4 regions of the Duganella zoogloeoides genome follow, and region 3 is predicted to be linked to each of the others. Evidence: predicted binding sites of a transcription regulator. Region 3 holds the regulator's gene; each other region holds the start of a gene.
What was found. Region 3 encodes sigma-54, which starts transcription at its own class of promoters, with help from an activator protein. Its sites were predicted from a motif close to TGGCANGNAANCTGCTTT; they were not measured.

Region 1: the regulator sigma-54 is predicted to act here: its motif matches at 2,704-2,721, upstream of SR858_RS08095 (transglutaminase family protein).
Region 2: the regulator sigma-54 is predicted to act here: its motif matches at 3,638-3,655, upstream of SR858_RS01045 (CmpA/NrtA family ABC transporter substrate-binding protein).
Region 4: the regulator sigma-54 is predicted to act here: its motif matches at 5,829-5,846, upstream of SR858_RS21570 (TorF family putative porin).

What each region holds. Positions count from the first base shown of each region.
Region 1 is NZ_CP140152.1:1,810,247-1,818,009, reverse strand. It holds gene kefC (glutathione-regulated potassium-efflux system protein KefC) at 1-552, shown strand, start outside; gene SR858_RS08105 (zinc-binding metallopeptidase family protein) at 675-1,844, shown strand; gene SR858_RS08100 (transglutaminase-like domain-containing protein) at 1,771-2,565, opposite strand; gene SR858_RS08095 (transglutaminase family protein) at 2,776-6,129, shown strand; gene SR858_RS08090 (circularly permuted type 2 ATP-grasp protein) at 6,186-7,763, shown strand, end outside.
Region 2 is NZ_CP140152.1:219,683-227,445, reverse strand. It holds gene SR858_RS01060 (methyl-accepting chemotaxis protein) at 1-445, opposite strand, end outside; gene SR858_RS01055 (ABC transporter ATP-binding protein) at 445-1,251, opposite strand; gene ntrB (nitrate ABC transporter permease) at 1,263-2,165, opposite strand; gene SR858_RS01045 (CmpA/NrtA family ABC transporter substrate-binding protein) at 2,205-3,488, opposite strand; gene SR858_RS01040 (ANTAR domain-containing response regulator) at 3,762-4,391, opposite strand; gene SR858_RS01035 (ABC transporter permease) at 4,549-5,421, opposite strand; gene SR858_RS01030 (ABC transporter ATP-binding protein) at 5,421-6,389, opposite strand; gene SR858_RS01025 (ABC transporter substrate-binding protein) at 6,391-7,398, opposite strand; gene SR858_RS01020 (TauD/TfdA dioxygenase family protein) at 7,422-7,763, opposite strand, start outside.
Region 3 is NZ_CP140152.1:5,435,409-5,443,171, reverse strand. It holds gene SR858_RS23915 (monovalent cation:proton antiporter family protein) at 1-1,695, opposite strand, end outside; gene SR858_RS23910 (KpsF/GutQ family sugar-phosphate isomerase) at 1,822-2,820, shown strand; gene lptC (LPS export ABC transporter periplasmic protein LptC) at 2,820-3,422, shown strand; gene lptA (lipopolysaccharide transport periplasmic protein LptA) at 3,432-4,034, shown strand; gene lptB (LPS export ABC transporter ATP-binding protein) at 4,036-4,788, shown strand; gene SR858_RS23890 (RNA polymerase factor sigma-54) at 4,792-6,276, shown strand; gene hpf (ribosome hibernation-promoting factor, HPF/YfiA family) at 6,352-6,711, shown strand; gene SR858_RS23880 (alginate lyase family protein) at 6,772-7,734, shown strand; gene SR858_RS23875 (enoyl-CoA hydratase/isomerase family protein) at 7,731-7,763, shown strand, end outside.
Region 4 is NZ_CP140152.1:4,887,006-4,894,768, forward strand. It holds gene SR858_RS21550 (ABC transporter permease) at 1-675, shown strand, start outside; gene SR858_RS21555 (c-type cytochrome) at 705-1,100, opposite strand; gene SR858_RS21560 (methyl-accepting chemotaxis protein) at 1,312-2,973, shown strand; gene SR858_RS21565 (methyl-accepting chemotaxis protein) at 2,989-4,956, opposite strand; gene SR858_RS21570 (TorF family putative porin) at 4,978-5,778, opposite strand; gene SR858_RS21575 (type 2 periplasmic-binding domain-containing protein) at 5,977-6,900, shown strand; gene SR858_RS21580 (S1/P1 nuclease) at 6,973-7,763, opposite strand, start outside.

The DNA.
Region 1 (7,763 bases), 2.7 Mb from region 3:
GCCAACCGCATCGGCGTGACCGTGCTCGATCACGACCCCGACCAGATCGAACTGCTGCGCAAATTCGGCTACGAAGTCTTCTATGGCGACGCCACCCGCATCGACCTGCTGGAAGCGGCCGGCATCGGCAAGGCCAGCGCGCTGGTGATCGCCATCGATACCGTGGACGAGAGCCTGGAACTGGTCGATGCCGTGCGCGAACGCTACCCGGCCCTGACCATCCTGGCGCGCGCCCGCAACGTGTCGCACTACTACGCGCTGCTCGACCGTGGCGTGACGCTGATCGAGCGCGAAACTTTCGAGGCATCGCTGCAATTGGGCGGCAAGGTGCTGCAACAACTGGGCTTCAGCACCGAACGCGCGGAACAGGCCACCCGCATCTTCCGCAACCACAACCTGAAAACCCTGCTGGAAGTGTACCCGCACCAGCAAGACCAGGACGAAATGGTGTCGATCACCCGCAAGGGCCGCCTGGAACTCGAAGAAATGATGGCCGGCGACGCGGCGGCGTTCAGGGATGCGGAGCAGACGGGCACATTAAAAACAGACTGACGGCGAACCCCGCGCACGATTGCGAGGCATAGTCTTACACGACCATTGCACTGCCAAGTTTGCTGGTAGATTGTGAAACTACGATAACAAAACCCTCACAACCTCTCTCAACCCGGTGCCCCATGAAAACGTTTCATTGCGACAAATGTTCCCAGCAAGTGTTTTTCGAAAATACCCACTGCTCGAATTGCGACAGCATGCTCGGCTTCGAGCCCGCACTGCGCACCATCAACGCCTATGAAGCGGCCGATAACGGCCTCTGGAGCAGCCTGAATAAAAGGGATGCTGGCAAGCTGTACAAGCAGTGCGGCAACTACGTGGAGCATAACGTGTGCAATTGGATGATCCCGGCAGACGATCCGCACGAACTGTGCGAGTCTTGCCAGCTGACCGTGGTCATCCCCACGCTGTCGTCGGAAAAGAACCACATTCTCTGGTCGCGCCTGGAAACCGCCAAGCGCCGCCTGCTGTTTTCGCTGGCCGCGCTCAACCTGACGCCGGACTCGAAAGAAGATGCGCCGGACACCGGGCTGGCATTCCAGTTCCTGGAAGATGGCGCCACCCCCGACGAATGCGTGATGACGGGCCACGACGACGGCCTGATCACCTTGAACATTGCCGAAGCCGATCCGGCCGAGCGCGAACGCACGCGCGAGCAGATGCACGAGCGCTACCGCACGCTGCTCGGGCATTTCCGCCACGAGAGCGGCCATTATTATTTCGACCGGCTGGTGGTCGATACGCCGTGGATCGACAGCTTCCGCACGCTGTTCGGTGACGAACGCGCCGATTACAGCGAAGCGCTCAAGCGCCACTACGAGCATGGCCCGGTGGCCGACTGGGAAGAGCGTTTCGTCAGCAGCTATGCCAGTTCCCACCCGTGGGAAGACTGGGCCGAAACTTGGGCCCACTACCTGCACATGATCGACACGCTGGAAACGGCGCACTCGTGCGGCCTGTCGCTCAAGCCCGCCAAGGCCGACGAGCCGTCGCTCGATGGCGTCACCCTGCCCACCACGCGGGTGGAAACCTTCGACGACACCATCTCCGACTGGTTCGCGCTGACTTACGTGCTCAACAGTCTGAATCGCAGCATCGGCATGCCGGACTCGTATCCGTTCAAGCTCAGTACGCCGGTGCTGGAGAAGCTGACCTTCGTGCACAAGGTGGTCGCATCATACAAGCAGACCGGCATCCGCAACCTGCCGAAGCCCGCGCCTAAGCCGGCGGCTCCAGCAAGTCCACCGCCACCTGCATCAGCACCGGCGGCGACGCCGGTCCGAACTGGTTGAAGATCGCCACGTCGGCGGCGTCGTGTCCGTAAGCGAGCGTGACACGGCCGCCGCGCGCGGTGTCCTGGGTGGGGTCGAAGGTGTACCAGCGGCCGCCCACCCAGGCCTCGAACCAGGCATGCTGGTCCATCGGCACCAGGTCATGCAGATATCCCACCACCATGCGCGCCGGAATGCACAGGCTGCGGCACAGGGCAATGCCCAGGTGCGCGAGGTCGCGGCACACGCCTTCGCGCCGCAGGTTGACCTCGGTGGCGGTCATCTGGCCATACACGGTGGCTGGATCAAAGCGCACCTCGCGCCGGATCCAGTCGCTGATCGCGGCGACCTGGTCGTAACCGGGCGCCACATCGGCGACGATTTCGTTCGCCATGGTGGTGAACTGCTCGGATTCGCAATAGCGGCTCGATAGCAAAAAGGTCAGCACGCCGTCGGGCAGGTGCTGCACCGCGTCGAACGGCGCCCCGGGCGCCACGTCGATCTCGTCGGCGGTCATCACGTCGGCCGATGTCTCGATTGCAAATTCCCCGGCCGGCGCCACCACGCGCTGGCACAGGTTGCCATACATATCGGTAAACTCCACCACCGGCACGCTCGGCGTGAGCGTATAGGACTCGCGCGCCACCCATTGCTGGGCGCCGCTACGCGCGCGCAACATCAAAATGAACGGGGTGGGACCATCGAGAGTGAATTCGAGTTTGCAGGCAGTACGCAGCCACATGGGGAGTATCGCTTTCAGTAACAGAGTGCTACGCACCATAATGGTGCGTGCGGGATGTGTGTGCGGTGCAGACATATTAGCATCGACACTATTATCAAGAAACGTGCCTGACATGCGCGGCGTGTTACGCTGGTAGTCAGGTATGAATCATGCTTATCCAAGCACATCGCGACGACGCAAGGTCGCGCCCACATCGAAAAGGCATTCCGCATGGCTATCCGTATCGCGCTGCACCACAAGACCAGTTACCGTTATGACCGCCTGGTCAACCTGTCGCCGCACGAAGTACGCTTGCGCCCGGCTCCCCATGCGCGCACACCGATCCTGTCGTACTCGCTGACGGTGCAACCCGAGGACCACTTCATCAACTGGCAGCAAGACCCGTACGGCAATTACATCGGCCGTTTCGTGTTCCAGGAAAAAACCGATGTGCTCGACTTTACGGTGGACCTGGTGGCCGACATGACGGTCATCAACCCGTTCGATTTCTTCGTTGAAAAATATGCCGAGAAATTCCCGTTCGCCTACCCGGAGCAACTGACTGCGGAACTGAGCCCATATCTGAACACCGTGCGCACCGAGGCGGCCGGCCCGCTGCTCAAAGAATGGGTGGCGTCGGCCCGCGCCGCGCTGCTGGCCGAACCGATTCTGACCAACGACTTCCTGGTGGCGATTAACCAGCGCCTGCAACTCGATATCGCGTACTTGCTGCGCATGGAACCCGGCGTGCAGACGCCGGAAGACACGCTGGAAAAGCGGTCGGGCTCGTGCCGCGACACCGGCTGGCTGCTGGTGCAGATCCTGCGCGAACTGGGCCTGGCGGCACGTTTCGTGTCCGGCTACCTGATCCAACTGCGCGCCGACCAGGAAGCGCTGGACGGTCCCAGCGGCGCGGCCGAAGATTTTACCGACCTGCACGCGTGGACCGAGGTGTACATCCCCGGCGCCGGCTGGATCGGCCTCGACCCCACCTCCGGCATGCTGGCCAGCGAAGGCCATATTCCGCTGGCCTGCACGGCGATGCCGTCGTCGGCCGCGCCGGTGAGCGGCTATACCGACCAGGCCGAGGTGACGTTCTTCCACGAGATGACGGTCACCCGCATCCACGAAGACCCGCGCGTGACCAAACCGTATTCGGAAGCGGACTGGCACAAGATCGACCAGCTCGGTCAGCAGGTTGATGCCGACCTCAAGCGCCAGGACGTGCGCCTGACGCAAGGCGGCGAGCCGACTTTCGTCTCGATCGACGACATGGACGGCGCCGAGTGGAACACGCTGGCGCACGGCGACAAGAAGCGCGAGCTGGCCGGCAACCTGGTGCACCGCCTGAAAAACCACTTTGCCCCCGGCGGCATGCTCCATTACGGCCAAGGCAAATGGTACCCGGGGGAGCCGCTGCCGCGCTGGGCCCTCAATATCTTCTGGCGTGTCGATGGCCAGCCGATGTGGTTCGACGCGTCGCTGTTCTCCGACGATCACGTCAACGATGGCTACGGCAGCGACGAAGCGGCCAGCTTCATCGCCGAACTGACGAAAACCCTGCGCCTGCCCGCCAACAGCCCGATCGCCGCCTACGAGGACGTGCTGCTGCAAGCCCAGCGCGAACAGGCGCTGCCGCGCAACATCGATCCATTGCAGGCCGACCTGACGTCGTCCGAAGAGCGGCGCCGCCTGGCGCGCCTGCTCGAGCGCGGCCTGGGCCAGGTGGCCGGCTACGTGCTGCCGTTAAAAGCGGCAGACTACGATCCGGCGGTCATGCTGGGCACCAACTGGCGCACGTCGGCCTGGCCGCTGCGCCGCGAGCACCTGTACCTGCTCGAGGGCGATTCGCCGATGGGCCTGCGCCTGCCGCTGTCCACGCTGCCGTGGGTGCTGCCGGAGGAACGCGAGGCCGACCTCGAGTTCGATGTCGATCCGTTTTCCCCGCGCGGCGCGCTGCCGGTCGCCAAAAAAGAAAAGCGCCCGGTACTGGGCCTGGCCGCCGGCAAGTCGGCCGAACAGGCCAAGGCGCGCACGCCGCAAGACCCCGCCGCCCGCGACGTGATCCACACCGCGCTGTGCGTGGAAGTGCGCGGCGGCCGCCTGCACGTCTTCATGCCGCCGCTCAAACGCATCGAGGACTACCTGGCGCTGGTGTCGGCCGTGGAAAACACCGCGTCCAGGCTGAAGCTCAAGCTGCGCCTCGAAGGCTATGCGCCGCCGCGCGACCCGCGCATCAAGCTGCTCAGCGTCACACCCGATCCCGGCGTGATCGAGGTGAACATCCATCCTGCGGCCAGCTGGAATGAGCTGGTTTATAACATGTCCACGCTGTACCAGGAAGCGCGCCTGACGCGCCTGGGCACCGAAAAATTCATGCTCGACGGCCGCCATACCGGCACCGGCGGCGGCAACCATGCCACGCTGGGCGGCGCCACGGCCGAAGACAGCCCGATGCTGCGCCGGCCCGATCTGCTGAAAAGCCTGATCACGTACTGGCAGGTGCACCCGGCGTTGTCGTACCTGTTCTCGGGCACCTTCATCGGACCGACCAGCCAGGCGCCGCGCGTCGATGAAGCGCGCGACGACAACCTGTACGAGCTGGCCATCGCCTTCCAGCAGATGGACCAGGTGCTGCCGACCATGCACGACGGCGACAAGCCGTGGATGGTCGATCGCCTGCTGCGCAACATGCTGGTCGATTTGACCGGCAATACGCACCGCTCGGAATTCTCGATCGACAAGCTGTATTCGCCGGACGGCCCCACCGGGCGGCTCGGCCTGGTGGAATTCCGCGCCTTTGAAATGCCGCCGCACGAACGTATGAGCTTGCTGCAAATGTTGCTGCTGCGCGCGCTGGTGGCGCGCTTCTGGCGTCAGCCGTTCCAGGCCAAGCTGGTGCACTGGGGCACGGCGCTGCACGACCGCTGGATGCTGCCGCATTTCGTGGCACAAGATATCCGCGACGTGGCGCGCGACCTGCGCGCGTCCGGCTACGAATTCGAGGAGCACTGGTTCGAGCCGTTCATCGAGTTCCGCTTCCCCCGCTTCGGCACCGTGGTCTATGAGGGCGTGGAAATGGAACTGCGCCAGGCCATCGAGCCGTGGAATGTGCTGGGCGAGGAAGTGACCGGCGGCGGCACCGCGCGTTACGTCGATTCGTCGGTGGAACGCATGCAGCTGCTGGTGCGCGGCCTGACCGACGGCCGTCACATCGTCGCCTGCAACGGCCGCATGCTGCCGCTGCATCCGACCGGCGTGCCGGGCGAATACGTGGCCGGCGTGCGCTTCCGCGCGTGGAGCCCGTGGTCGGCGCTGCACCCGAGCATCCGCGTGCAGGCGCCACTGACGTTCGACCTGGTCGATACCTGGAGCGGCCGCGCCATCGGCGGCTGCACCTACCACGTGGTGCACCCGGGCGGGCGCAGCGAGGTCGGCTCGCCGGTCAACGCCAACGCCGCCGAGGCGCGCCGGTTTGCGCGCTTCTGGCCGCACGGTCACACGCCGGGCCCGATGACTGTGATGAAAGAAGCACACAATCCGAGCTTCCCGATGACCCTGGACTTGCGCTGGCAGCCGTATTGACCTATTGTTTCGGTCCAGCAACCGCTTAATCCGCTTTCTTGGTAGTCCGCGCGCCCATGCCATCTCCCCTTCTAGCCCATTACCTGGCCGCGCCCGACAGCTTCGACGAAATGCTGGACGCGGCCAGGGTGCCGCGCGCGCACTGGCGCGCCATGCTCGACAACCTGGGACTTGAAGCGCCGGGCATGATGCGCCAGCGCAACGAGATGGTGCAGCGCCAGGTGCGCGAAAACGGCGTTACCTACAATGTGCCGGCCGACCGCGACGGCCGCCAGCGGCCATGGGATTTGAACGCCCTGCCGCTGATCCTCCCGCCCGACGACTGGGCTGTCATCGAAGCGGCCGTGATCCAGCGCGCCACCCTGCTCAACCAGATACTCGGTGACGTCTACGGCAAGCAGCAGATGCTGCGCGAAGGACTGCTGCCGCCCGCGCTGATCCACGGCCACGCGGGCTTTTTGCGCCCATGCCACGATATCGGCCACCACGACGACGTCGCGCTGCACTTCTATGCAGTGGACCTGGCGCGCGCGCCCGATGGCCGCTGGTGGGTGGTTGCGGACCGCACCCAGGCGCCATCGGGCGCCGGCTATGCGCTGGAAAACCGCGCGATCATCTCGCCCACCTTCCCCGACCTGCTGCGCGAACTGAAAGTGCAGCCGCTGTCGCAATTTTTCCGCACCATGTACGACAGCCTGGTGCACTGGGGCCGGCTGTGCGCGGCCAGCGGCGACAAGCCGGCGCCGCTGCGCGACGGCGACGTGCCGCTGATCGTGCTGCTCACTGCCGGTCCGCGCACCGCCAGCTATTACGAACAGGCCTACCTGGCGCGCTACCTGGGCCTGGCGCTGGTGGAAGGCGGCGACCTTACCGTGCGCGACGGTGTGGTCTATCTGAAAACCCTGGCCGGTCTGCAGCGCGTGCATGTGATCCTGCGCCGGGTGGACGACGAAGCGTGCGACCCGCTGGAACTCGACAGCTCGATGCTGGGCGTGGCGGGCCTCACGCAAGCTGCGCGGCGCGGCAACGTGGTGGTGGCCAACAGCCTCGGTTCCAGCCTGCTGGAATCGGGCGCGCTGCTCGGCTTCCTGCCGGCGCTGTCGCGCCGCCTGCTGGGCGAACCGTTGAAAATGCCGTCGGTGGCCACCTGGTGGTGCGGCGAGCCGGCCGCACTGGAAGCAGTGATCGAAAAGCTCGACCGGCTGGTGATCAAGCCCAGTTTTGCACAGCGTCCGCAGTCGGCGGTGTTCGGCCGCGACCTCGATGGCACCGCGCGCGCAGCCTTTATTGCCGGACTACGCGCCGACCCAAACAATTTCATCGCCCAGGAAGTGGTGCGTTTGTCGCAGGCGCCGGTGTGGAAAGGCGGCCTCACATCCGGCTTGCAGGCACGCGCCGTCGGTCTGCGCGTGTTCGCCTGCGCCACGCCGAACGGCTACGTGGTGATGCCGGGCGGCTTGACGCGGGTGGCCACCGGTCACGATGCGCGCGTGCTGACCATGCACATGGGCGGCGCCAGCAAGGACACCTGGGTGCAGGCGCGTACCCGGGTGGAAGTGCAAAGGCCGCAGCACCGCAGCATCACCAGCGACAACCTGGTGCGCGAAGACACCAATTTGTCGAGCCGGGTGGCG
Region 2 (7,763 bases), 1.1 Mb from region 3:
GTTCCTCATAGACGCTGGTGATCTGGTTGAGGATCGCCAGCGTGGGCGTGGTCAGGCGCACCAGTTCGGCCAGCAGCCCGTCGGCCGCGCCCTTGCCGTGCGGGCTGGCGATGGCCGCCAGCGTGCGGTCGGCCTGCTCGGCAAAGGCGACGATCTCGCGGTCGCCGGCCAGCTTGCCGAAGTACGCTTCGCGCAGTTCGGCGCAGAACACGCCTGGCAAGCCGTCGGCGTCCGCCAGCAGCGCCTTGTGGGCGCCCCGGAACAGGGCCAGCGCCTCGCGGGCGATGGTCTCGGCTCCCTCCTGCCCCTGCGACGCCAGCACCGCGTACAGCACGATGCGCTGCGACGTGAAGCGGCGCCGGCCCGACAGGTTGATCATGGCCCCGAACACTTCGCCCGACAGCGCCTTGGCCTCGCTTTCCAGGTGGCGGGTGTTCATGTCCATCAGGCCGCGTCCTTGGCCGGATGCGCCTGTTTGCGGTACAGGAACTCCAGCACGGCGGTGCGATATGCCATGTAGCGCGCATCCTGCGCCAGCGCCACGCGGTCGCGCGGACGGTCCAGCTGCACCTCGACGATCTCGCCGATGGTGGCGGCCGGGCCGTTGGTCAGCATGACGATGCGGTCCGACAGCAGCACCGCCTCATCGACGTCGTGGGTCACCATCACCACGGTGGACTTGGTGGCCGCGACGATCTTGAGCAGCTCGTCCTGCAGGTGGGCCCGGGTCAACGCGTCGAGCGCGCCGAACGGTTCGTCCATCAGCAGTACTTTCGGTTCCATCGCCAGCGCCCGGGCGATGCCCACGCGCTGCTTCATGCCGCCCGAGATTTCGTTGGGGCGCTTGGTTTCGGCGGCTGTCAAACCGACCAGCGCCAGCGCCGCCATGGTGCGCTCGCGCAGCTGCGCTTTCGAATCGGTCTTGCCGAACACGCGTTCCACGCCCAGGTGGATGTTCTCGTAACAGGTAAGCCACGGCAGCAGCGAGTGGTTCTGAAACACCACCGAGCGCTCGGGCGACGGCCCGGCGATCTCGCGGTTGGCGCACAGCAGCACGCCGTCGGTGGGGCGGGTCAACCCGGCGATCAGGTTGAGCAGCGTCGATTTGCCGCAGCCCGAGTGGCCGATCAGGGTGATGAACTCGCCCTTGGCGACGGTGAGGTCGATCTCGCGCAGCGCGTGGAATACACCCTTCCTGGTGTGGAAGACCATCTCCACGCCCTCGATGTCGATGAATTTCGATTCGTCCATGGCCATGCTCCTTAGTTCGACACTTGTTCGTAGGTGAAAGCTCGGGCCAGCGCCATCAGGGCTTGTTCCAGCAGCAGGCCCACGAAGCCGATGGCCACGATGGCGATGATGATGTGCGGGACATTCAAATTGTTCCACTCGTCCCATACCCAGAAGCCGATGCCCACGCCGCCGGTCAGCATTTCGGCCGCGACGATCACCAGCCACGCGGTGCCGATCGACAGGCGCACGCCGGTCAGCACATACGGCAACGCCGATGGCAGCAAGATCTTGGTCAGGATCTTCCACTCCGACAGGTTCAGTACGCGCGCCACGTTCATATAGTCCTGCGGCACGCGCTGCACGCCGACGGCGGTGTTGATGATCATCGGCCAGATCGAGCAGATGAAGATCGACCAGATCGCAGCGGGGTTGGCCGACTGGAACACCAGCAGACCAATCGGCAGCCAGGCCAGCGGCGACACCGGTTTCAGCAAGCTGATAATGGGGCTGAACATGGCGCTGACAAACTTCACGCGGCCGATCACGAAGCCGAGCGGGATGCCGACCAGCGCAGCCAGGCCGAAGCCCACCGCCACCCGCTGCAAGGACGCCAGCAGGTTCCAGCCTATGCCCTGGTCATTCGGGCTGTTGCGATAGAACGGATCGGAGAACATTTTGACCGCTTCGTGGAATGTCACCAGCGGCGTCGGGAAGGTGGCGTTCTTGATGGTGATCAGCTGCCAGATCAGCACCAGCAAGGCGGCGCCCACCAATGGCGCGACGATTTTCATGGCGGTGGCCGAAAGCTGCTGGCGCACGCGCGCGCTGGAATTGGCGGCCAGCGCGCGGCGCGGGCGGCGCGCCGGCTTTCCAGCTTCGAGGACTTCGGTATCGAGCGGCTTGGCGCTGTCGGGTTGGAGCATGGCGTTCATGGCTTTCCTTCAAAGGACGATGAATCGGACTACTGCAACTTAAGCGCGGATCTTGAACGAGGCGGCAAACGCCTTCGGGTTCGAGCCATCCCACACTGCGCCATCCACCAGCTTGGACGTGCGCAGCGGGCTTTTCGGCACCGGTGTCTTGGTCATCGCCGCCGCATCCTTGTACAGGTCGATCTGGTTGACCGACTTGGCCACGGCCAGGTAGTCCGGGTCGTCCTTGAGCAGGCCCCAGCGGCGGTGCTGGGTCATGAACCACATGCCGTCCGACAGGTAAGGGAAGTTCACCAGGCCGTCGTTGTAGAACTTCATGTGATTGGCGTCGTCCCAGGTCTTGCCCAGGCCATTCTGGTAGCGGCCCAGGATGCGCTGGTCGATCGCGTCCTTGCTGGTGTTGACATACGACTTGTCGGCGATCACTTCGGCCATCTTGTTCTTGTTGGCCAGCGATGCGTCGATCCATTTACCCGCATCCAGGATGGCGGCCATCATGGCGCGGCAGGTGTTCGGATATTTTTTGGCGAATTCCAGGGTGGAGCCCAGCACTTTTTCCGGGTGGTCCTTCCAGATGTCCTGGGTGGTGGTGGCGGTGATGCCGATGCCGTCCATGATGGCGCGGTGGTTCCACGGTTCGCCCACGCAGAAGCCGTCCATATTACCGACGCGCATATTGGCCACCATCTGCGGCGGCGGCACCGTGATCACTTTGGCGTCCTTCATCGGGTTGATGCCGTTGGCGGCCATCCAGTAGTACAGCCACATGGCGTGGGTGCCGGTCGGGAAGGTCTGGGCGAACGTGTACTCGCGCTTGTCAGTGCGCATCAGCTTGGCCAAGCTGGCGCCATCGACGGCGCCCTTGTCGGCCAGCTTTTTCGACAGCGTGATGGCCTGGCCATTGTTGTTCAGGCCCATCAGCACCGCCATGTCCTTCTTCTGTCCACCAATGCCCATCTGTACGCCGTACAGCAGGCCGTACAGCACGTGGGCGGCATCGAGGTCGCCATTGGACAGCTTGTCGCGCACGCCGGCCCACGAGGCCTCCTTGCTCAGCACGAACTTGACGCCATACTTCTTGTCGAACCCCAGCACCGACGCCATCACCACCGACGCGCAGTCGGTCAGTGGAATAAAGCCGATCTTGACTTCTTCCTTCTCCGGTTTATCGGAACCTGCCGCCCACACACCACCAGTTGCCAAACCCAACATGCTTCCTCCTGCGACCAGACTTGCGCCATGAATGATTTTCCTGCGCGTGACATTAACGTCGGCCGGGGTCGGTGGCAAGGCGTTGTCGGCGATATTTGGTGTTTCTTTCATGGCGTTCCCTTAGTAGTCAGCAAAACCGTTGGACCAAAAAAAACGCCTACCCCCGCGAACGCATTCGCGTGATGGTAGACGTCGTTGTCTTGTGACCCTCACCGCCGTTGGCGAGGTTCAGCAGCGCAGCGTTGCGCTTGGTTTAAGACTATGCAATGTCTGTGCCAGCGGGCTGTCACAGGGGGAAGGTAAGGGAATTGACGACAATGCACCGCACCCGCGCACCGTTGGTGAGCACGCGCCTCATTTTGGACGCGAAAAACAAAATAAAGATTATCCGAGCAGGTCTTCGACATCCAGAATACGCTGCGCGACTTCCGAGAGCTTGAGGTTCTTGCTCATGGCCATGCTGCGCAGCTTCTGGTACGCCTGCTCTTCGCTGAAATGTTGGCGCTCCATCAAGAGCCCCTTGGCGCGCTCGATGATCTTGCGCTCGGCCAGCTTGCTCTTGGTGTCGGACAGTTCGTCGAGCAGTTTCTGCTCGCGCTTGAACCGCGCCAACGCCACGTTGAGCACCGGCTTGATGCGGTCGCTCTGCAGTCCGGCCACGATGTACGCCGACACGCCGGCCGCGACGGCCGCTTCCATGCTGGCCGTGTCTTCACTTTCGGTAAACATCACGATGGGGCGGCGCTCGTCGCGGGTGGCGATGACGATGTGCTCGAGCACGTCGCGCGCATCGGACTCGGCATCGACGATGATCATGTCCGGCTGTAACTGGGCTATGCGGTCGGGCAAATACATGTCCGGCGGCAGCGAGGCAACGATGTCGTAACCGGCCTCGAGCAGCCCAAGCCGCAGTATCCGCGCCCGTTCGACCTGGGCGTGCATGGCCTCGTCGTCCTCGCTCCCGGGATGGATGAGGGCGTTGACGACAACAATGCGCAGGTTACGCGTGGTCATGGGAGGTGGCAGCGGGTTGGTCCTGGGCTGTAAGGCAAGCAAGAACCAAACCAGTCGTTTTGATGTGCATGCGCAGATTCTAAGGCACAACACCAAATTTTTGCCAGTTTATCGGGGCTTCTGTCGATTTAATGCCACCGGGTACCTCATTCCCACCCTAGCGCTGCATTCCCCAGCGCAGCACCGTGATGCGTTCGAGCGGCCGGAACACGGCGTTTTCGATCAGCAGCCCGATCAGGATCACGGCAGCCAGGCCGGCAAACACCTTGTCGGTATACAGCTCGTTGCGGTTCTGGAAGATGTACCAGCCCAGGCCGCCCTGCCCCGACGTGGTGCCGAAGACCAGTTCGGCCGCGATCAGGGTGCGCCAGGCAAACGCCCAGCCGATCTTCAGGCCCGACAGTATCGATGGCAGCGCTGCCGGCACCAGGATGTGCAGTACCAGCCGCAGCCCGCTCAAGCCGTAATTGCGGCCGGCCATGCGCAGCGTTTCGGGCACGCTCTGGAAGCCGGCGTATGCGCCCAGCGCCAGCGGCCACAGTACCGCGTGCACGATCACGAAGATCAGGCTGCCCTTGCCCAGGCCGAACCACAGCAGCGCCAGCGGCAGCAAGGCAATCGCCGGCAGCGGGTTGAACATCGACGTCAGCGTTTCGAGCAGGTCGCGGCCCACGCGGGTGGACGCGGCCAGCGCGGTCAGTACGAAGGCGGCCAGTACGCCGGCGGCGTAACCCTGGACCAGCACGGCCAGCGACGTGCGGATACGGTCGAGCAGTTCACCGCTGGCGATGCCGTCAAAAAAGGCGCTGGCCGTTTGCAGGAAGCTCGGCAGCAGCAGGTCATTGTGCTGCCAGCGCGCGATGGCCTCCCACAGCACGGCCAGTGCGGCGAGGATCAACGTCTTGCGCAGCCAGGTTTGCTGGCGCAGGCGGCGCACCAATGGCGCAGGGCCGGGGGCGATGCGCAGTGTGGCGGCGGCGGGGGTATATTCGTACTCCTGGCGGATCGGGGGTTCGAGACTAAGGCTCATCAGGCTTTCTCCGCAATCCGGGATACGTTCCCATCGGCCCGCGCCCCCGCCCCGTCATCCTCGCGAAGGCGGGGATCCATAGACCGCGTGATGGGATACTCAGCATGGATCCCCGCGTGCGCGAGGATGACGTTGGAAATGACGGGGCTGGTATTGATGGTGGCGGCTTCGGGCGCGCCTGATGCATCCTCCACCCCGCCAAACAATAAACCGTGAATACGCTGCGTCGCCGCCTGGAACTCCACGCTGCCCGCGCTGGCCAGCCCGAACTGGTGGCTGTTCAACTCCGCTCTTACCTGCCCCGGGTGCGGCGACAGCAGCAGGATGCGGTTACCGACCACCAGCGCCTCCTCGATCGAGTGCGTGACAAACAGCAGCGTAAAGCGCAGCTCTTCCCACAGCCGCCCCAGCTCTTCCTGCATATTGCGCCGCGTGAGCGCGTCGAGCGCGGCAAACGGTTCGTCCATCAGCAGGATATCGGGCTGCATCGCCAGCGCGCGGGCGATGGCCACCCGCTGCTTCATGCCGCCCGACAGCGTGTGCGGATGGGCGTTCTCGAAACCGGCCAGGCCCACCTTGGCGATCCAGTGCCGCGCGCGTTCTTCGGCCTGGTGGCGGTTCAGACGTTTTGTCATCAACAGCGGGAACATCACGTTTTCGCGCACTGTTTTCCACGGCGGCAGCTGGTCGAATTCCTGGAACACCACCATGCGGTCCGGTCCCGGCCCGGTCACTTCACGGCCGTCGATGCTGATGGCGCCGCCGGCTGGCTTGATGAAGCCGGCCGCCGCCTTCAACAGCGACGACTTGCCGCAGCCCGAAGGCCCCAGCAGCACGAAGCGGTCGCCGCGATACACATCGAAGCTCACCTCGTGGGTGGCGCACACGGCGCCGTATTCGAGGCTGACATTTTCCGCCCGCAGCAGTGGCGCCGGCGGTGGTGCGGCGCGAACGATCTGGAACGCCATGTCAGCCACCCTTGGTAATCACGGGGTCTTCGAAGAAGTAGTCGCGCCAGCTGGCCGGCTGCTTCTTGATCGCGCCCACGCGGTACAGGAACTGCGCCAGGCCCAGGGTGTTTTGCGGCTCCACGCTGAATTTCACTTCCGGATTCTTAAACACTTTCAGCACCAGCGCGCGGTCGATCTTGCTCTTGGTCACGCGCAGGAACGCATCGGTCGCGCCTTCCGGATTGGTGCTCGCGTACTGCGCGGCTTCGGCCAGCGCGGCGGTAAAGGCCCGGTAGGTTTTCGGATTCTCGTTGCGGAATTTTTCGGTGGCGTACAACACGGTGGCCGAGCTGGGGCCGCCCAGCACGTCGTAGGAATTGAGCACGATGTGGGCATTCGGATTGCCGGCCAGTTCCTGCTCCTGGAACGGCGGGTTGCCGAAGTGGGCGTTGATCTCGGTGCCGCCCGCGATCAACGCGGCGGCGGCATCCGGGTGCGGCAGGGTTTGGGTAAACTTGTCGAGCCGCGCGAATTCCTTCTCGCCCCATTGCTTGGCCGCCGCGTATTGCAGGATGCGCGACTGCACCGACACGGTAACCGCAGGCAGCGCGATGCGGTCCTTCTCGGTAAAGTCGGCGATGGTTTTGACCTTGGGATTGGTGCTCACCAGGTAGTACGGAAAACTGCCGAGCGACGCCACGCCTTTTACGTTCTGGCGTCCCGCCGTGCGGTCCCAGATGGTCAAGAGCGGCCCCACGCCGGCACCGGCGATATCGACGGCGCCCGACAACAAGGCATCGTTGACGGCTGCGCCGCCGGACAGCTGTTTCCACTCCACCTTGATCTCGAGGCCGTTTTTCTTGCCGTGTTTTTCGATCAGCTTCTGGTCCTCGGCGACGTTGAGCAGCGCATACACCACGCCGAACTGGCGCGCGATGCTGATGGTCCCTTCGGCATGGGCGGGGGCGGCGGCGGCAAAGCCCAGCAGCAGGCTGGCGGCGATGGTACGTTTGAACAGAGTGGTCATGGTGGTCCCGTGGTCAAAAAGTCTCAAAAAGGCACATCGCCTTCGATGGTGGTGCGATACAGTTTGCGGCGCAGGTGGTCGGGCGTGCCGGCCGCCAGGTGCATCAGCGAGCGGTTGTCCCAGAACACCATGTCGTGCGGCGCCCAGCGGTGGCGATACACGTGCTCCGGGCGCACGCTGTGGGCGAACAGTTCTGCCAGCAGCGCGCGGCTCTCGTCGTCCGGTATGCCGACGATGCGCGTGGTGAAATGCTCGCTCACAAACAGCGCCTGGCGCCCCGTCTCCGGGTGCGTGCGCACCACCGGGTGGACCACCGGCTGCACTTCGTCGATCTGCGCTGGCGTGAGCGCCGGGCGCCACGGGTT
Region 3 (7,763 bases):
TTCGCGCGCGGCCTGCACGCGGTGCACGACCTTGCGCAGCGGCACGCCCAGCATCACCAAGGTGTGCGAGGCCAGCATCAGGCTGCCTTCCATCAGTTCCGGCACCACTTCGGCCGCGCCGGCCGCTTTCAGGGCGTCGAGGTCGGTGTCGTCGTGCGAGCGTACCAGTACCGGCAAATTCGGCGCCAGCAAATGCACCTGGTGCAGCACCTTCAATGCCGACGGTGTGCTGGCGTAGGTGATCACCACCGCGCTGGCGCGGTAGATACCGGCCGCGACCAGGCTTTCGCGCCGCGCGGCGTCGCCGTACGACACTTGCAGGCCGGCCGCCTGCGCCACCTGCACCCGCTCGGGGTCGAGGTCGAGCGCGTGGTAGTCGATTTTCTCTTCGGACAGCAGGGTAGCCAGGCTCTGGCCGCTGCGGCCGAACCCGGCCAGGATCACGTGCTTGTTGGTGGACATGGTGCGGCTGGCGATCTTGGTCAGCGCCAGCGACTGCATCATCCAGTCGTTGCTGGCCAGCTTCATGACGATCTGGTCGGACTTGGCGATGATCAGCGGCGCCACCAGCATCGACAGCACCATCGAGGCCAGCACCACCTGGGTGATGAACGGATCGATCAGCTTGTTGCCGCTGGCGAGGTTGAGCAGCACGAAGCCGAATTCGCCGGCCTGCGCCAGCGCCAGGCCGGTGCGGATCGACACGCCATCGCTCGAGCCGAACAGCTTGGCCAGCGCGGCGATCAGGGCAAACTTCACCAGCACCGGCCCGATCAGCAGGATCAGCACCAGCCACCAGTTGTCGATCACCATGCGCAGGTTGAGCAGCATGCCCACCGTGATGAAGAACAGTCCCAGCAGCACGTCGCGGAACGGCTTGATGTCTTCTTCCACCTGGTGCTTGTACTCGGTCTCGGAAATCAGCATGCCAGCGACAAACGCCCCGAGCGCCAGCGACAGCCCGGCCTGTTCGGTGATCCATGCCGCGCCCAGCGTGATCAGGAGCAGGTTGAGCATGAACAGTTCCTGCGAGCGGCGCTTGACCACGATGGTAAACCAGCCGCGCATCAGGCGGTGGCCGACGAACAGCAGCAGGGTCAATACGATCACGGCCTTGACACCGGCCCAGGCCAGGGTTTCCGCCAGCGCGTCCGGGCGCTGGCCCAGCGACGGGATCATGATCAGCAGCGGCACCACGGCCAGATCCTGGAACAGCAAAATGCCGATGATCTTGCGGCCATGCTCGCTCTCGAGCTCGAGCCGCTCGGTCAGCATCTTGACCACGATGGCGGTGGACGACATGGCCAGCGCGCCGCCGAGTGCAAACGCGCCTTGCCAGCTGATCTGCAAATGGGCCGGTAGCTGGCTGGCGATGAGCCAGCCGAACAGCAAGGTGGCAATGATGGTAAACGCCACCTGCGCCAGCCCGAGGCCGAACACGATGCCGCGCATCGCCAGCAGCTTGGGCAGCGAGAATTCGAGCCCGATCGAGAACATCAGGAATACCACGCCGAACTCGGCCAGGCCGTGGGTGGCTTCGCTTTCCATGGCCCAGCCGAGCGCGTGGGGGCCGATCAGGATGCCGACGGCCAGGTAGCCGAGCATGGGCGGCAAATGCATCATGCGGAAGGCCACCACGCCCAGCACGGCGCTGCCTAACAACACCAGGGTCAGTTCGAGCGGGGAAAACGTCATGTTGCCGTAGCCGTCAGTTTTTTATTCAGTGGTTTCGCCCCACGCAGGCACAATGTTTCGACTGGCAAGTTTTTTGCTTTCTTAATTCGGCTATACTTGGGTATGAGTGTAACCCATGAAAAAACAATGCTGAAAGCTTTTGACGCAAAAATGGCGGCGCATGCGCTGCGGCTCGCCCGTGAAACGTTGCAAAACGAGGCTGCTGCCATTACTGCGCTGGAGCTGCGCCTGGGTGACGACCATACCGTCGTCAAAGCGATTGAACTGTTGTTTAATTGCAAGGGCAGGGTGGTGGTGTCCGGTATCGGCAAGTCCGGCCACATCGCTCGCAAGATGGCAGCCACGTTCGCCTCCACCGGCACCCCCGCCATGTTCGTACATCCGGCCGAGGCTGCGCACGGCGACCTCGGCATGGTTACTGCTGACGACGCTTTCATTGCCATTTCGTACTCGGGCGAAAGTACCGAGCTGATGACCATCCTGCCGGTGGTCAAGCGCATGGGCAGCAAGGTCATTGCCATCACCGGTAAACCAGGCTCCAGCCTGGCCAGCATCGCCGACGTCCACCTCAATGTAGCGGTGGCCAAGGAAGCGTGCCCGATGAACCTGGCGCCCACCACGTCCACCACCGTCACGCTGGCGCTGGGCGACGCGCTGGCAGTGGCCTTGCTCGATCTGCGCGGTTTCAGGGAAGAAGATTTTGCCCGGTCGCATCCGGGCGGGGCGCTGGGCCGGCGCCTGCTCACCCACGTGCGCGACGTCATGCGCAGCGGCGCCGATGTGCCCAAGGTGCGTGCCGACGTCAAGCTCACCGACGCGCTGCTTGAAATGACCAAAAAAGGCATGGGCATGACCGCCGTGGTCGATGCCGAGGACAGACCGATCGGCGTATTTACCGACGGCGACCTGCGCCGCATGATCGACAAGGTGCAGGACTTCACCCAGGTCCTGATCCGCGACGTCATGCACGCCAACCCGCGCAGCATCGCGCCGGAACAGCTGGCGGTCGATGCGGTCGCAATCATGGAACAGTTCCGCATCAACCAAGTGCTGGTGGCCGACGCCGATGGCAAGCTGGTCGGCGCGCTGCACATCCACGACCTCACACGCGCCAAGGTGATCTGATGCCTAACGTACGTAAAAGAACCGCCCACCGCTGGTCGCTCACCTGGATGGTCGTCATCGGCGTATTCGTGGCCGTCGGTACCGGCTGGATGGTGCAGTTGATTAACGAATCGAACCAGGATACGGCGCAGGACAAGTTCCGCAACGAGCCCGATTACATCATCGACCGGTTCAGCGTGGTGCGCATGACCAAGGACGGCAAGCCGGCCTATATCATTTCCGGCGACAAGCTCACCCACCTGCCGGCCGAAGAAGCGTCCGACATCATCAAGCCCTATATCAACACCTTGTCGGCCGAGCATCCGCCAATGACGGTGCGCGGCGACACCGCCCGCGTCGATCAGGACAACTCGCGCGTCAAGCTCGACGGCAACGTCAGCGTGGTACGCCCGGCCAGTGGCAAAAGCCAGGCCATGAGCCTGACCACGTCCACGCTCACCGTGTTCCCGGACGAGCAACGGATGGAAACCGTCGCACCGGTCGAACTGCACCTGGGCAAGACGGTGGCCACGGGTGTCGGCATGACCGCCAACAACGCAACGCTGCAAACCCAATTGGGCGGACGCGGCAAGATCACCGTGCCGCCGCATGCGGCACGCTAAAGGAAGATTATGAGAGCAATCACCAAGCACACCTTCTGGTCGGCAGCACTGCTGCTGGCGGCACTGACCATTCCGGCGCGCGCCGAAAAAGCCGACTCCAACAAGCCGATCGAAGTGTCGTTCGACCAGGCCGACTCCGATGACGTCAAGCAGATCAAGACCTTCACCGGCAATGTCATCCTCACGCGCGGCACCATCCGCATGACCTCGCCGAAGGCGGTGGTCACGCAAGACCCCGAGGGCTACCAGTTCGTGGTGCTCACCGGCACGCCCGGCGTGCAGGCCACGTTCCGCCAGAAACTCGACGGCGAGACCGACAAGTGGGTGGAAGGCCAGGCCGACCGCATCGAATACGACGACAAGACCGAGCTGGTCAAGCTGATCTCCAAGGGCCGCATCAAGCAGCTCGAGTCGGGCAAGGTCACCAGCCAGGTCGATGGCGAGTTCATATCCTACGACAGCCGCCGCGAAGTGTTCGCGGTGAAGAACAGCAGCAGCGGCGAGAGCAAACCGGGCGCCGGCCGCGGCACCATGGTGATCCAGCCATCGTCCAAGCGCCCGCCGATCGCGCCGGCGCAGCCGGTGCCGGCCACCCAGCCTGCGGGGAAATGACATGGAACCAAGTTGCGGTAGCACCCTGATCGTTCGCGGCCTGCAGAAAAGCTATGGCAAGCGCCAGGTCGTTCACGACGTGTCCCTGCAAGTCGATTGCGGCGAAGTGGTGGGTTTGCTCGGCCCCAACGGCGCCGGCAAGACCACGTCGTTCTACATGATCGTCGGCCTGGTACCGTCGGACGCCGGCACCATCGATATCGGCGGCGTCGACGTCTCGTCGCTGCCGATCCACCGCCGCGCCTCGCTCGGCCTGTCGTACCTGCCGCAGGAAGCGTCGGTGTTCCGCAAACTGACGGTGGAAGAAAATATTCGCGCTGTCCTCGAAATCCAGAAAGTGGACGGCAAGCCTTTATCCAAGGCTGACATTACTGAACGGCTCAATACCCTGCTGGCCGATTTGCAAATCGAGAAGCTGCGCGAGAACCCCGCGCTCTCGCTCTCCGGCGGCGAACGCCGCCGGGTGGAGATCGCCCGTGCGCTGGCCACCAACCCGCGCTTCGTGCTGCTCGACGAACCATTCGCCGGGGTCGACCCGATTGCCGTGATCGAGATCCAGCGCATCGTGCGCTTTCTCAAGGAGCGGCAAATCGGCGTCCTCATTACCGATCACAATGTGCGCGAGACGCTGGGCATCTGCGACCGCGCATATATCATCAACCAGGGCTCGGTGCTGGCTTCGGGCCGTCCGGACGACATCATCGCCGACGAGTCGGTCCGCCGCGTCTACCTGGGTGAACACTTCCGAATGTAATCCATGAAACAGTCGTTGCAACTGCGGACCTCGCAGCATCTCGCGCTGACGCCCCAACTGCAGCAATCGATCCGCTTGCTGCAGCTCTCCACGCTGGAGCTGCACCAGGAACTCGAACAACTCCTGACCGACAATCCCTTGCTCGAGCGGTTAGACGACCCGCTCGACCATTCGCTGCGGCTGTTGTCCGACGGCGCCATCAGCCAGCAGGCGCCGTCCGGCGAAGCGCCGTCCGAATCGGGCCCGCAGGAAGCGGCGCCCGCCGGCGAGGCCGACGCCTACGAAGGCCCCGCCGCCGATACCGAAAGTACCACCGCCGAAGCGGACATGGACTGGAGCGACGCCGGCCGCAGCAAGGCGCCCGACGACGAAGACGCGCGTCCGCAAATCGAAGCGCACCACTGCACCCTGCGCGAACACCTGATGGAGCAGATGCGGGTGACCGTGCTCGAGCTGCGCGACCGCGCGCTGGTCGAGCTGATCATCGACGCGCTCGACGAAAACGGCTACCTCGAAGAAGCGCTCGACGAGATCCACGCGCGCCTGCCGGAGGAACTGGAAGTCGAACTCGACGAGCTGCAAACGGCATTGTCGCTGCTGCAAAGTTTCGACCCGGCCGGCGTGGGGGCGCGCAATGCGGCCGAGTGCCTGGCGCTGCAAATCAAGCGCTTGCCCGGCATCGCGCTGGTGACGCGACGGATGGCCGTGGCCATCGTCGAAAAGCACCTGACGTGGTTTGCCCAGCGCGATTTCAACAAGCTGAAAAAAGCGCTGCTGTGCGACGACGAAGACTTGCGCGAAGTACAGACCGTGATCCGCCAGTGCAATCCGCACCCCGGTGCGGCGTTCGCGTCCGACGTGTCGGACTACGTGGTGCCGGACGTGATCGTGAAAAAATCGCGCACCGGCTGGCAGGTCAGCCTGAACAACGACGTCATGCCGCGCCTGCGCGTAAACGCCATGTACGCCAACCTGCTCAAGCAGAAGAAGGGCGAGGGAGGCGAGGGCGCCATGGGCGCGCAGCTGCAGGAAGCGAAGTGGCTGATCAAGAATATGCGCCAGCGGTTCGACACCATCCTGCGCGTGGCGCAAGCGATAGTAGAACGACAAAAGAACTTTTTCTCGCACGGCGCCGTTGCCATGCGCCCCCTTGTGCTTCGCGAAATTGCTGATACACTGGGTTTACACGAGAGCACCATTTCTCGGGTAACAACTCAGAAATACATGCTGACGCCGCACGGCATGTTTGAGCTGAAATATTTTTTTGGTAGCCACGTCGCCACCGAAGCGGGAGGTGAAGCCAGTTCGACGGCGATACGGGCACTGATCGTGCAACTGACAGGAGCTGAAGACCCTAAAAATCCTTTATCCGACAGTAAGATTGCGGACATGCTGGGAGAACAGGGCATGGTGATTGCGCGACGCACTGTTGCCAAATATCGCGAAGCCCTCAAAATCCCTCCAGTCAGTCTCCGCAAGTCTTTGTAGTGCACTGGTTCCTGCTTACTCGGCAACAATGGGTAAAGCACGAACCGTCAGCGACATTTATCTTTAGGAGTGTGTATGAATCTCACCATCAGTGGACATCATCTCGAAGTGACCGCCGCCATTCGTGAATACGTGCAGAGCAAGCTCGAACGCGTGACACGGCACTTTGATCAAGTGATTGATATTGCTGTCATTCTGACCGTAGATAACCTTAAAGAGAAAACCAAGCGCCAAAAGGCTGAAATCAATCTGCGCCTGTCCGGTAAAACGGTCTACGTGGAAAGCCTGTCGCAAGACCTGTACGCTGCGATCGACACCCTGATCGACAAGCTGGACCGCCAGGTCATGAAGTACAAAGGCAAAGTCCAACAGCACGGCCACGATGCGATCAAGCATCTCCCGGATAACTTCGAACCAGCTGCCGCCGCCCTTTAACAACGGCGCGACACACCAACTAAGGGCGCACAAGGCGCCCTTTCTTGTTTTTGGAGCTACATGAAAATTGTTTATCTGGTTTATACCGTTCTCCTTTCCGCCTCCGCTGCTTCCGCCGTCGCCGCCACCTGCCAGCCGGCGCCGGCCGCCGTCATCGACATCGACGCCAACAGCTACTACAACGACGCCAACCATTCCGTGATCGACCCGGCGCGGCGCGCCAAAAACATCGCCAGCACCGAGCCGGTCGAACAATTCTTGTCTGGCGTCGCCCGCAACGCCAGCCGCTACCAGGCCAACGGCAAGCCGCAAGACGCCGCCTGCGCCTTGAACTGGCTGGACAGCTGGGCCGGCCAGCAGGCCATGCTGGGCAAGATGTCGAGCGAACAGGCGTATTTCGTGCGCAAGTGGACCCTGGGCGGACTGGCGCTCAGCTATGCGCGCGTGCAGGCAGCCGCCATGCCCGCGCAAAAGCAAGCGATCGAGGCGTGGCTGTCCACGCTGGCCGACGCCACGCTGGTCCACGCCGACACCCGCAAGGGCAAGCGCAACAACCATTACTACTGGGAAGGGCTGGCAGTGACTGCCGTCGGCGCCGTCACCCACGACCAGCGTCTATTAACTTGGGGCCACGGCGTGTTCGACAACGCCATGGCCCAGGTGGCACCCGACGGCGCGCTGCCGGCCGAGATGGCGCGCGGCGCCAAGGCGCTGCACTACCACGCGTTTGCTGCCGCGCCGCTGACCATGATGGCGTCCATCCTCGACCTGCAGTCGCCGATGCTGGACCGGTTGGTGACATTTACGCTGGCCGCCGCGCGCAATCCTTCGGCCATGAACCAGGCGACCGGTTTCAAGCAGGAAGCGGTGAATGACATGCCGTTTGCCGTGATCTACGCGCGCCACATGGGGCACCCGCCAGCAGCCGCTGCAAAATTCCAGGCCCGCCTCGGCGGCGATTTAACCTTGCCCAACCCGCTAGAACATTTTCCGTCGTCGAACAAATCCACAGGACAGCCATGAGCGAACACGTATTAACTGCCGTCAGTGAC
Region 4 (7,763 bases), 550 kb from region 3:
AACATCGCCATGAGCGGTTTGACGTTTGTCGTCGCCCAGTACATCTTTCAGCAGGGCGGCCGCACGCCGGACATCGGCTCTGCGCGCCTGTTCGACGTAGTGCTGCCGGGGACCGCCGCGATTCGCGACGTGCCGTTCATCGGCTGGGTGTACGCGCACCTGATCGGCGGCCACTCGGTGCTGGTGTACCTGGCGTTCGCGCTGGTGCCGCTGGTGCACTGGCTGCTGTACCACACCCGCTTCGGCCTGCGCCTGCGCGCCTGCGGCGAGAACCCGCACGCGGCCGATGCCGCCGGCGTCAACGTCGCCCGCCAGCGCTACATCACGATGATCGTGGCGGGCGTATTGTGCTCGTTCTCGGGCGCCTACCTGTCGATCGTGCAAAGCGGCTTCTTCCTGCGCGACATGTCGGCCGGCGCCGGCTACCTGGCCTTGACAGCCATGGTGTTCGGTAACTGGCGGCCGTTGTACACGTTCCTCGGCTGCCTGATGTTCGGCTTTTTCGCTGCCGTGCAAATCCAGATCGAAGGCGTGGACCTGCCGGTGGTCGGCCGCCTGCCAGGCTCGCTGATCCAGATGGTGCCGTACGTGGTGACGGTGATCGTGCTGGCGGGATTGATGGCCAAGTCGGTGGCGCCCAAAGCTTTGGGTACGCCGTTCGTCAAGTCGCGCTAACTGCGCACTGCACCTCGCGGCTTGCCCATTCAGCGCAAGCCGCGCATATAGGCCAGCAAATCGGCCACCTGCTGCTCGTCGCTGATGCCCCAGAAGCGCATGCTGGTGCCTGGCACCACGTCGTGCGGGGCGCGCAGGAAGGCGGCCAGGTTGGCTTCGGTCCAGACCAGGCCCGAGCGCTTCATCGCTTCCGAGTACCTGTAACCGGCCGACGTGCCGGCCTTGCGGCCGACGATGGCGTTCAACTGCGGACCGTAGGCCGGTTGCGCGTACTTGCCCACCTGGTGGCACGACGCGCATTTGAGGAACGCGGCTTCACCGGCCTTCGGGTTGCCGATTTTGGCGGCAGCCGGGGCGGCGTGGACCACGGGTGCGACCAGCGCTACAGTGGCGGCGCACAACAACAGGAACTGGCGGTTTTTCATCTGAGACAAGGCTAAGCTGGCGTGACGCCGATAGCGGCGAAGTTTACAGCAAACCACGTTCAATCTATCTTTTTGGAAAGGATAGATTTCCACATGGAAACCCTTGTACAATCCTGTCCATCTATCTGCATGTCCCAGCCCCGCCTTGCAGCATCCCAGTATTACTCCGGCCCCAAGCTCCGCCGCTGTCCACCTTCACCGGAGCAGCACCATGAAACTTACCAATATCAAGATCGGCCCACGCCTGATCATCGCTTTCAGCTTCGTCCTCACCATGCTGCTGGTGGTCGCAGTCCTCAGCGTCACCCGCATGTCCGCCATCCAGCAGGCGATGGTCGAAATCACCAAGGGCAATAATATGGAAGCGAGCATGGCGTCGGCCATGCGCCTGGCCGTGGACGATCGCATGATCGCGCTGCGTAACATCGTGCTGTTGCAGGATGCGGCCGACATGCAGGCGCAGGTCGAGCGTATCCGCCACCAGGCCGCCGACTACGCCAGCGCCGAGCAGAAACTGCGCCAGACCTTCGAGGTGTACGGCATCCTGCCCGAAGAAACGGCGCTGCTCGAAGACATCAAGACCCAGGCTGCGGCAGCCCTGCCGCTGATGGAAAAGATCCAGGCGCTGGGCCTGTCGAACAACAACGCCGAAGCCACACGAGTCCTGATGCACGAGCTGCGCACCGCGCAAAAAAAATGGCAGGACAGCTTGGCCGCACTGGTCGCCAGCGAAAATCGCCAGAACGAGGAAGCCACCGCGCAGGCCGACGCTACCTATGAACTGGCGCGCAACCTCACCATCGGCATCAGCACCCTGGCCATCCTCGCCGGCCTGATCACCGCCTGGCTGATCACGCGCAGCATCACCACGCCGATCAACCGCGCCGTGGTGATCGCCCAGACCGTGGCCGCCGGCAACCTGACCAGCGACATCGTGGTGCAGGGTCGCGACGAGACCGCGATGCTGCTGGGCGCTCTGAAGGAAATGAACGCCAGCCTGCAGCAGATCGTCGGCCAGGTCCGCGCCGGTACCGACACCATGACCACCGCTGCCGGGGAAATCGCCAGCGGCAACCTGGACCTGTCGTCACGCACCGAGCAGCAGGCCGGCTCGCTGGAAGAAACCGCATCGTCGATGGAAGAGCTGACGTCCACCGTCAAGCAAAACGACGACAACGCCCGGCAGGCCAACAGCCTAGCTACCAGCGCCTCTGAGCTGGCCGGCAAAGGCGGCGTGGTGATTGCCAGCGTGGTGCAGACAATGGAAGCGATCAATGATTCGTCGAAGAAGATCGTCGAGATCATCAGCGTGATCGACGGCATCGCGTTCCAGACCAATATCCTTGCGCTCAATGCGGCGGTGGAAGCGGCGCGCGCCGGCGAGCAGGGTCGCGGCTTCGCGGTCGTGGCAACCGAGGTGCGCAACCTGGCCCACCGCAGCGCGGCGGCGGCTAAGGAAATCAAGACCCTGATCGGCGACTCGGTGGCCAAGGTCGATGCCGGCGCGGCGCTGGTGGACGAAGCCGGCACCACCATGAGCGACGTGGTGGACAGCGTGCGCCGGGTACGCGACATGATTGCCGAAATCGCCGCTGCCAGCCGCGAACAAAGCATGGGCATAGAGCAGGTCAACCACGCCATCATCGAAATGGACGGCGTGACCCAGCAGAACGCCGCGCTGGTCGAGCAGTCGGCGGCCGCCGCCGCGTCGATGCAGCAGCAGGCGGAGGAACTGGCCGACCTGGTGGGCAAGTTCGTGCTGCCCTCCTCTCCTGTCCCGGCGCAACTGGCGGCGCACCGCGCACCGCCAGTCGTCAGCGGGCGAGGCCGGGCTGGCGCAGCCAATCCAGGGCTGCGTATCGCGGCAGTGTGACCATCCCGGCAGCGGTCAACGTATCCTGAGCAGGTGCGCGCCAGCGGCCGGCGGGGCGGCGCCGCGATCGAGCTTGAATACGCTCACGGCCTGCGCCAGGTTGGCGGCCTGCTCCTGCAGGCTCTCGGCGGCGGCGGCGGCCTGCTCCACCAGCGCGGCGTTCTGCTGTGTCACGCCGTCCATCTGCACCACCGCCTGGTTGACCTGGGCGATGCCTTCGCTCTGTTCGGCCGTGGCCACCGTGATTTCGCTCATGATCTCGGCAACGCGGCGCACGCTGGACACCACGTCGTCCATCGTGCTGCCCGCTTCATCCACCAGCCGCGTGCCGGCGGCCACCTTGCCCACCGAATCGTCGATCAGTTCCTTGATCTCCCTGGCGGCCGCCGCGCTGCGCTGCGCCAGGTTGCGCACTTCGGACGCCACCACCGCGAAGCCGCGTCCCTGCTCGCCGGCGCGCGCCGCTTCCACGGCCGCGTTCAGCGCCAGGATGTTGGTCTGGAAGGCGATGCCGTCGATCACGCTGATGATCTCCACGATCTTGTTCGACGACGCGTTGATCGAGGCCATGGTGGCCACCACCTGCGCCACCACCGCGCCGCTCTTTTGCGCCACGGTCGATGCCGAGCCGGCCAGCTCGTTGGCCTGGCGCGCGTTGTCGGCGTTTTCCTTGACCGTGGACGTCAGCTCTTCGATCGACGCGGCGGTTTCCTCCAGCGCGCTGGCCTGCTGCTCGGTGCGCGCCGACAGGTCGGTGTTGCCATGCGAGATTTCGGCGCTGCCGCGCGCCACGTTCTCGGCGCTGGCGCTCACCCGCAGCAGCACGTCGTGGATATTGCCCACGAACTGGTTGAAACCGCTGCCGATCACCGCCAGTTCGTCGTTGCCGCGCACGTCGAGCTTGACACTCAGATCGGCGTCGCCGCTCGATAGCGCTGTCATGCGCGCGCCCAGCGCCCGCAACGGCGCGGTCAGGCGGAACACCACGCCGACCAGGATCAGCGCCGTGGCGACCGCGCAGATCAGGGAGACAATCAAGGTATAGAGCAGCAGCTCGCGGGCGGGCGCCGTCGCCACGCTTTTCGGGAACGTCAGCTGCACCGACCACGGCGCCGACTGGGCGTGGATGAACAGCGGCTGCAGCAGGTGCACCCAGCCTTGCTCGTCCACGTATTCGTAGGGCTGGCCCTGGCGCACGCGCTCGAGCGCTGCTGGCGGCAAGTCGTCGGCTTTCTTGCCCAGCTTTTCCGGCGCCGGATTGCTGGCGTACAGGCCACCGCTGGAAATCAGGCTCAGTTTCGCGCCTTCGATGGTCTTGAGTTCGGCGAGGATAGTCGCCAGCCGGGTAAGCATGAAGTCGGCGCTGGCCACGCCCTTGAACTGGCCGTCGATCATGATCGGCGCCACCAGCGATGCCATCAGCGTGGGCTTGCCGTCCACCGGATAGTTATACGGCTCGGTAAAGAACACCTTGCCGCTGCGCTTGGGGATGTCGTACCAGTCATTGGCGCCGGCGGCGGTATCGAACACAATGGGCTCCACGTGCAGCGCACCGCCGGCGCCGCGCGTCCAGTACGGCATGAAGCGCCCGGTGGCGTCGTACAGCGGCGCCTTGCCCGCGTACTCGGCATCCTTGCCGTCCAGTGCATTCGGCTCCCACGTGACGGCCGTGCCGACCAGGTCTTCGGACCCGGTGAGCGTGGCTTTGACCAGTTCATTGATCTGCTCGCGCGCCAGCGGCAGGTTGGCCGTGCGCGTGCCGCGCATGGCGCCGGCCAGGTTGACGATGGCCGCCAGGTTGGTGGCGATGCGCGCCTGCAGTACGCCCGACACCTCGCGGCTGGACGTGCGCGCCAGGTCCATCGCGGCCGCCTCCGCGCTGGCGCTGCTGCGGATGCCGGTGACGGTAGCGGTGATCGCCAGGCTGGCCACCACCAGCGCGGTGGCAGCGGCGCAGATCTTGCCGTTGAGAGAGAGGTTCATGGGAGGCCTGTGCAAAGAAAATCAAAAGGTGCGCAACAGCGCCACCACGAAAGTGCCCCTGGCCGGATCGGATGTCTCGATCACACCGGCGCCATTGGGCACGCCCGTGGTGTAGCGGTCGTAGGCATCGGTCGCGCCATGGGCGCGGGTATAGGCGGCCGACAGTGTCCAGCCGGGCGCCAGCACCTTGGCCACGCCCACGCGGTAGTCGCGCCAGTTCCACACGGCGTTGTTGGCCACCCGCCCTTGGCCCGCGTGCAGCTGCATCGTGTAGCCGTCGCCCAGGTCGAGGTTGGCGCCGAGGTCCAGGTAGCCGGTGCCGCGCGCGTTCTCGATGCCGAAGAATTCACGGCTGACGGTGTAGTTGTAATTGAGGTAGGCCCAGCGGTACGTGAGCCCCAGCGCTACCTCGGTGTAGTCGTAGGTGGTATCGGTGGCGGCGATATGCGCGCCCGGGTACTTGTAGACGTACACGCCAGCGCTGTAGCCGACGGCGCCATCGTTGCCGAGCTTTCCCGTATAAGTGCCGTACAGGTCCCACTCCACCGTGCCGTCTTCGACGTAACGGTCGCTGATGGTGGACAGCCAGGTGCCGAAGGCGAAGCCGCCCGGTCCCGCGTAATCGACGCCGCCTTGCAGCGCGGGCTTGCCCCAGCCCTGGCGGAAACCGCGCGAGATGTATTGCGACGCGGCGGTGACGTTGGCACTCCAGGGCGAGGCTACGGTCTGCACCACCTCCTGGCCGCGCGCCGGCGCGCACAGCGCCGCCGCAATCACCAGGCCCATGACCGGTATCGACCGGACAGCCGCATGCATTGCCATAGCACCTCCGCCTGCGCTCTCCTGCAAAGGCAGGAGTTCTGTCCCTAGCATAAGCAGTAGCCATGCTCGAAGTCAACACGCATAGCGCTGCGCGGGCCGATCCGTTGTAAAGACGACGAGGCGGCCCGCGCCGGCAGCAAGGGCGTTGGCAAGGGCCGGCGCCGCGTGGCACACTGCGGATTTTTCCTGGCTCCCTCCATGCGGCACCCCGATACCGAAGGCCGGCGCACTACCTGGCGGCGGCTGCTCGCTGCAGGCCTGCTGCTGTGCGGCGCCCCTGCCCGCGCCACCGTGGCCGCACCGACAATATTGACGTATCCGCTCACCAGCGAGGGCGTGGACAGCCGCTACGACTACGAGTGGGCGGTGCTGCGCATGGCGCTGGAGAAGTCCGGTGCACGCGCGGGCGAGTTCGATGTGCGGCGCTCGGCGGTGGCCATGTCGCCGCCGCGCGTGCTGCACGAAATGCGCGCGCAGCCGGGCCGGATCAATGTGTTCGTGCGCGCCACGTCCGCCGAACTGGAGCGCGAGTTTTTGCCGGTGCGCCTGCCCGTTGATCGCGGCCTGCTGGGCTATCGCCTGTTGCTGATACGCGCTGCTGATCAACCGCGCTATGCGCGCGTGCGCGGCGCGGCCGACCTGGCGTCCATGCGCGCGGGCCTGGGCCAGGGCTGGACCGACGTCGCCATCCTGCGCGCGGCCGGGATACCGGTGGTGGAAGGCAGCAGCTACACGGGCTTGTTTTCCATGCTCGATGCCAACCGCTTCGATTTTTTCCTGCGCTCGATCGACGAGGCCTCGCGCGAGATCGACGAGCGCCACGACGAATATCCACGGATGGCAGTCGAGCAAACGCTGCTCGTGCACTACCCGCTGCCGCGCTACTTCTTCCTGCGCCGCGATGCGCAAGGCAGGCAGCTGGCCACCCGCATCGAAGCGGGCATGGAGACCATGATCCGCGACGGTTCGCTGGGCACGCTGTTCCAGCGCTACAAGGGCGACCTGGTACGCAAGGCGCGCCTCGACCAGCGCCGCGTGATCCGCCTCGCCAATCCGCAACTGGGACCGGAGACGCCGCTGGCGCGGCACGAGTTGTGGTTCAATCCGGTGACGGGGAAGTGATGGCAGACGCCGACTGAATCCTCGCCTGCACGGCAGTTCACCGAGGCGGGATGACGGCGCAAACGCGGTCGCTTACGGCCAGATTGCTTGCAGCACCGCCGCCAGCTGGTAACCGCCCTGCGTGAGCTGCTGCTTGGCGATGGCCGAGCTGGGGACCGGGTAGTTGTCCGGCATCGCCAGCGCCCACACGTTATAGCTCTCGCCCGTGCTTTTGCTGGTCTGCTTGGTCGCCGCGCCCACCGTCACGTCGGCGTAGGCTACCTTGGAGATCGCCAGCGACTGGTCCGCCCATTGATACGGCCAGGTGGACAGGTCGCCCTTGGCCGAGACCACCGTCGGGTTGCCGGCGATGACCAGCTTGGCGAACTGCTCGGGCGTGCGCGCGCCGATGCGGCGGAACGCGTAGTTGACCACCGTGGTGTCCCAGTACGAGTGGAACGGGCGCGTGGTCTGCGGCGCGCGGGCAGGTGCCCCCGCAGCCTTGGCCTCATCCACCGGCGCGGCCGGGATCAGCTGGTCGCTGGTGGCGGTGAGCTTGACGTCGTCGAGCAGCAGGTTGTTGCCGCCGCGCGCGTCGAACACTTCGCCGGCGTCCAGCTGCGCCTGGGTGGGCACCACGAACTTGCCGTCCTTGCTCACAAAACCGGCGCCCACGTGCAGCGGCTGGGCGATGTCGCCGGCCAGGTGGGTGAGGATCAGCAGCGCCTGGCGCGGCGTGAAGTTGTGCGGGTTGGTCGCCGCATCGGCCTTGCCCTGCAGGACCGCGATGCACTGCTTGGCCGTCTGCACGATATCGTCTTCGGCCGTGCCCACGCCGTGGTCATGGTAGCTCGGCAGCTGGAACGGCACGTCGGTGTAGTGGT